Regions from separate parts of the Rheinheimera sp. WS51 genome, predicted to be linked through region 1. Evidence: predicted binding sites of a transcription regulator. Region 1 holds the regulator's gene; the other holds the start of a gene.
The links. The regulator FliA, encoded in region 1, starts transcription of late flagellar genes. The targets are predictions, from matches to a motif close to GCTAAAGTTNNNNNNNNNNCNGCCGATA.

Region 1 (3,203 bases):
GCAGATGGTAAAAGTTATTTCAATTAGTGGTGGTAAAGGCGGCGTTGGTAAAACCAATGTTTCGCTTAACTTGGCCATGGCGTTATCGCAATTAGGCAAAAGTGTTATGGTGCTTGACGCTGATTTAGGTTTAGCTAACTGTGATGTAATGTTGGGTCTTCGAGTAGACAAAAATTTATCACATGTATTGTCAGGTGAAGTATCTTTAGACGATATAATTATTGACGGGCCTTTTGGTATCAAAATTATACCGGCTTCGTCTGGCTCACAAAGCATGACAGAGCTGGCTCCGGCAGAACATGCTGGACTTATTCGTGCTTTTAGTGAAATGCAAACCAGTGTTGATGTCTTATTAGTTGATACTGCCGCTGGTATTTCAGATATGGTACTTAGTTTTTCCCGCGCATCGCAAGATGTGCTTGTTGTTGTCTGTGATGAGCCATCATCAATCACTGATGCTTACGCATTAATGAAAATACTAAGCCGAGATCATGGTGTTGATAAGTTTAAAATTGTTGCCAATATGGTGCGAAGCATAAAAGAGGGGCAAGAGCTTTTTGCTAAGTTAACACGAGTAACTGACCGCTTTTTAAATGTAAATCTCGAATTAGTTGCAACTATACCCTATGATGAAAATGTCCGCAAAGCGGCACGTAAGCAAAAAGCCTTTATTGAGGCATTTCCAAAAACACCAGCAAGCATGGCAATTAAGAGTTTAGCGTTAAAAGCCGGTAAGTGGCCATTACCTAATATGGCATCAGGGCATTTAGAGTTTTTTTTAGAGCAATTAATTGACTCTCATCCGGAACGAGGCTTAGTGTGAATAGTAAACTAGCAGCTTATGGCGGTGTTGATCGCATGCAGCAATTGATAGATCAGCACACGACTTTAGTTAAGCGTATTGCCTATCATTTGTTAGCGCGATTACCGGCAAGCGTGCTGGTAGATGACTTGATTCAATCTGGTATGATAGGTTTAATTGAAGCAGCAAAGAATTTTGATGGTAGTAAAGGCGCAAGTTTTGAAACCTTTGCAGGTATTCGCATTAGAGGTGCAATGTTAGATGAAATGCGCCGAGGCGATTGGACGCCGCGCTCAGTACATCGTAATGCGCGTTTAATTGCCGATACTGTAGCCGAACTAGAAGCTGCCTATGGCCGTGATGTAAAAGATTATGAAGTGGCGGAAAAACTGAATATATCCTTAGATGAGTATCATCATATACTTAGTGATATTAGCAGTGGTAGAATTATTGGTATTGAAGATCTTGGTGTTTCTGAAGATGTAATCGTAAGCAGTGATGATGCTGGTAGCGATGATTTATTTGATATCCAAGCTAATAATGCATTTCAACAAGACTTAGTGTCTACTATAAGCAATTTACCTGAACGTGAAGCACTAGTATTATCTTTATATTATAATGAAGAGCTAAATTTAAAAGAGATTGGTGCTGTGCTAAACGTAAGCGAATCACGTGTTAGTCAGATACATAGTCAGGCACTTGTTAGATTAAAAGCCAGAATGCAGAATTGGGTCTAACCTTATACTGAGTTAGCTGTAATATCTCGTTGGAGGAGATTTTGGATAAAAACATGAAAATTCTTGTAGTTGATGACTTTTCAACTATGAGACGAATAATAAAAAACCTATTACGTGATCTCGGCTTTACCAATGTTTCGGAAGCTGATGATGGCAGTACCGCCTTACCTATGCTTCAAGGTGCAGACTTTGATTTTGTGGTAACGGATTGGAATATGCCTGGAATGCAAGGTATCGATTTGCTTCGCGCTATACGCGCGGACGAAAAACTAAAGCATATACCTGTATTAATGGTTACAGCAGAAGCTAAAAAAGAGCAAATTATTGCAGCTGCGCAGGCTGGGGTGAATGGCTATATTGTGAAGCCTTTTACTGCTGCAACATTACAAGAAAAATTGGCAAAAGTCTTTGAGCGTTTAGGCTAATCGTCACTGACAGGAGAGTCTTAGTATGACGATGAAAACTGAACCGATAATTACATTAGAACAAGCTCGGCAACTGGTTGAGTTTATGGAGTCAGAGCAAGTTGATGCAGCTAATGAGCTAGTTCAAACACTAGTTGTACCTAGTGCATCTGAACTATTTGAAGAAGTTGGTAAGTTAACTCGGCAGCTACACGACTCTTTAGAGAATTTTCATGTTGATCCTTCTTTAAATAACCTACTTGAAGAAGATATTCCTGACGCTAAAAAACGATTAGCCCATGTAATTGGCATGACGGAACAGGCAGCTAACCGTACTATGGATGCGGTAGAGTCCTGTTTGCCTATAGCTGATAACATTTCTCAACAGCTCAATATTATTCAACCGCAATGGCAGCGTTTAATGCAAAGGCAGCTGCAGTTAGGTGAGTTTAAAAGTTTATGCCACAATTTGGATGGCTTTTTAGTACAAGCTAATAATGATTCTAAAACATTAAATGGTTTATTAACTGATGTATTAATGGCACAAGACTACCAAGATCTTACAGGGCAAATTCTTAGCCGAGTAATTGAGTTGGTTCGTGAGGTTGAAGAAAGTTTGCTCGGGCTGTTAACTGCTTTTAATCATTCAAATACATCAGGCTCAACAGTAAAAAGTAAACCAAAAGCAATAACACGAGATGCCGAAGGTCCTATCTTAGATGCCGCAGAGCGAGAAGACGTGGTAACAGATCAGGGTGATGTTGATGACTTACTGTCAAGTTTAGGCTTTTAATAGAGGTATTCATGCATGAGCTTTGATATGGATGAAGATATTTTACAGGACTTCCTTGTCGAAGCAGGTGAGATTCTTGAATTATTGCAAGAACAATTAGTTGAGTTAGAAAATAACCCTGACGACGCAAATCTATTAAATGCTATATTTCGCGGCTTTCATACCGTTAAAGGTGGCGCTGGTTTTTTAGCATTAACTGAACTAGTTGACGCCTGCCATGGTGCTGAAAATGTTTTTGATATTCTAAGAACAGGCAAGCGACAAGTCACCGCTGAATTAATGGATGTTATTTTACAAGCTTTAGACAGCATTAATGCCATGTTTGTTGCTGTAATACATCGCCAACCATTAACCCCAGCACCCGCTGAGTTACTTCAAGCTTTACACTTTTACAGTGAACCTGCCTCTGAAAACGAAGTTGCTCCTGGTGCTGTTGCAGATGAAGAACTTGTGGCTGATGTTACTGA
Region 2 (3,203 bases), on a different contig from region 1:
TGACTAAATTGCATATTAAAAGAGAGACGCATAATTTACCTCACCGCCTGTAATAGGGTGTCAAAAATGGTTTGCGACGTAGATATAATCTTCGAGGCCGCAGCATAGCTTTGTTGAAAACGGACTAAATTCGCCGCCTCTTCGTCTAGACTAACGCCAGATAACGACTCATACCATTGTGTTGTTTGCTCTAAAATAGCCGCATTGGCTTCTTCGCTGGTTCTAGCTTGCCGAGTACGCTCACCTATACTGCCTACCATAGTTGCATAAGACTGATTAAAACTATATTTATTTGTTGCTGCACCCGAGGTAGAGTCTGCACTGCGTCGCATGGTTGAACTATTTTGTAAATCAGCAAAAGCTAATCCATTACGGTTATCATTAAAACCATCGCGATTAAATTCTAACGTAAAACTATCGCCTGGCTTAGGCTGACCACTGATATTAAAATCAAAACCTAAGTCATCAGCAATACCGGCTTGTTTTAAAATTTCGTTATAATTGTTTGAAGTAAAAGTCGCCGTGACAGTTGTCGCTGCACTATCGGTAATTTCAAATTGATCACCACCTAAATACGTTACAGTATAAGGTGCATTAGCTAAAAACGGATCTGGACTGGTATCTGTTGAGCTTACGGTTAACTCTTCAACTTGGCCATTACCTAAGTTAGTATTAGCCGCATTACCACGCACTGGGCTTGCTAAAGCAATATCTTCAGGTCGGTTTGTTGCCATATCTAAACGACGCGCAGCTGTGTTAAGCGGGTTAAGTAAAAACTTATCGCCGACTACCGACGAACTGCTTAATGTTATCTCTAAACCAAATAAATCTTGATCCGGTGAGTCGTCCTCGCTTATTGTCACGTCAGTTGAAAAGTTTAACCCTGAGATCGTTTTTTCTGAACCTGGGATAACATTACCTTTAGCGTCAACGGCTTGCACTAATACTTCTGTTGCCGATGTGACTGTTACCATAAAGTCGGTCGCAGGTAATTGCCCCGATTTACCGGGCTCAATTTGATAGCTAAGGCTACCTGAATTGCCCGCGAAGCTTAATCCTTCAAAGCTAGGTAAATTAAATAAATTTTTACCAATGTCACCATTTAAGGTCATCCCTAGTTTATTTTGGCTATTCATAGAGTCAGCTATGGTTAACGCTAACTGACCTAGCTGACGCTGAGTGGGATCAAGAATTTCTTCACGAAACGCCACAACCGCGCCAAGTTTACCGCCAATATCTTTAACATTAACATCGCGCAGTACTGATTTTTTAGAGTTAAGTTGTAATTGCAACTCTTTACGCGCCGGATCAGGCTCACCCCGTAGCGTTAATAACTGAAAATCGCCTTGCTCTACCACTAATGACTGACCACCGGCCATAAAGACGAGTTTTTCGCCGTTATCTGCATCTAAAGTAGTGACTTCAAGCATTTCAGATAATTTCAAAATGGCATTATCACGCTTATCAAGCAAATCTAGTGGCACCGGTCGTGTTGCGCCATTGCCGTAAGAGGCAATGTCTTTATTATATGTCGCGATTTGGGTAATTAAATTATTCGTCTCAGTAACATATATATCTAGTTGCTGATTAACGTATTTTTCTTGGTCTAAAATTAAATTAGACATACCATCAAAACGATCAACTAAAGACTGCGCAGAGCCAATAATAAGCTGTCGATTCGATAACTGGGTAGGATCATTATTCGCCGTTTGAATTTGCGCAAATAAGTCATTCATTCCCGTTGCAATGCTATTGGCTGGGTTAGAAAATAAGGCATCTACCCGATTGGCTTCATTAACAAATTGGCTAGCAAAGGCTAAGTTAGATGTGTCTCGGCGCATTTGCTTCAGTGTAAACTCATTAACCAACCGCTCTGTAGTACCCCGACCTACGCCTAAGCCAAATTGCTGAGCTTCAAACTCAGTACGCTGCCGCACATAGCCTGGCGTATTGATATTGGCAATATTATTACCTGTGGTATTAAGCAGACTATTATTGGCTAATACGGCAGAAGTACCAATTTTGAGTAAATTATCTGACATATCTAGCTCCCTAATAGGCTATAGCAGGCCAAGTTAAACGTTATTACCGTCTTTATCGGCACCTGTTGCACTTTCTTGAGTATTATTTTATAAACAACGGCTGCATTACTCTGCATTAGTTGCCTCACTATGCTGCTCTTGCCTTAATTGATTAAATACTGGGCTTTGATAAACCGCCATAATTTTTTTAGCATAAGCAGGATCTGTTGCATAACCCGCTGCTTGTAACTGCGTAAAGTATTGCTCAGTGTCATCGGTCGCTTGCACTGCTTGCTGGTAGCGCGGATTATTAAGAATAAAGTTGCTATAGTCTTGTAAGCTTTGTTCTGGTGATGCGTATGATCTAAAAGCAGCTTGCTCTTTTTGGGCAACACCTTGACGATATTCTAACGTATTAACTATCGCTGTTTTGCCTTGCCAGCCATTATTGGCTTTAATACCAAAGAAATTAAAGCTTTGCTGGCCATTGGCACCTTTTATCATTCGTTGGCCCCAGCCTGTTTCTAAGGCTGCTTGTGCAATAAGTGCCATGGGATCTAAGCCTAGCACTTTAGCGGTTTGTTTAGCCGCCGGCAGCAAGGCTTTAACAAAATCTTCTGGGCTATTAATTTGCCATTTAGCCTGCGCCTGAGTTATTGCTTTCTCTTTTGCAGCATCAAGGTTTAAATTCGACTGGGCTTTAATTAGCGCCGCAGGCGGCATAGTTGAGCCCGTTGGCATAATTTGCGTTACCGCTTGGCGCTGTGTTGGTAAGGCCATAGCTTCTGCTTGAGGCAATGGCATAGGCTGACCGACCATGCTTTTTTTTGGTACTGACGGGCTAAGTTGTTGCACCATTAAATCGGCTAAACCTAAGCTGCCATTTTTAGCTAAATCTGTGGCTAATTGGCTATCATGCATATCACGATAAAACTTAGTGGTTTGGCTGTTCATCATGCCTTCTGCTTCAAAAGCTTCACCCGCTTTGCGCATACTCGTTAATAACATGCTGACAAAAATTGCTTCAAATTGCTCAGCCGCCTGACGCAATGCACCGGGTTGATCACTTTTCGACTGGCTGCGGATATTCTGCAGGCTAGTTAAGTCATGATAAGACACATTATTTGGCGACTGGCTCATATTAAATTACCACTAGTTCGCCGTGAATAGCACCGGCTTCTT

Region 2: the regulator FliA is predicted to act here: its motif matches at 2,096-2,123, upstream of flgK (flagellar hook-associated protein FlgK).

The regions. Positions count from the first base shown of each region.
Region 1 is NZ_JBOTRC010000009.1:78,921-82,123, reverse strand. It holds gene ACRCA4_RS11255 (MinD/ParA family protein) at 1-823, shown strand, start outside; gene ACRCA4_RS11250 (RNA polymerase sigma factor FliA) at 820-1,539, shown strand; gene cheY (chemotaxis response regulator CheY) at 1,593-1,964, shown strand; gene ACRCA4_RS11240 (protein phosphatase CheZ) at 1,990-2,736, shown strand; gene ACRCA4_RS11235 (chemotaxis protein CheW) at 2,752-3,203, shown strand, end outside.
Region 2 is NZ_JBOTRC010000004.1:1,403-4,605, forward strand. It holds gene flgL (flagellar hook-associated protein FlgL) at 1-32, opposite strand, end outside; gene flgK (flagellar hook-associated protein FlgK) at 36-2,042, opposite strand; gene flgJ (flagellar assembly peptidoglycan hydrolase FlgJ) at 2,148-3,161, opposite strand; gene ACRCA4_RS06835 (flagellar basal body P-ring protein FlgI) at 3,163-3,203, opposite strand, start outside.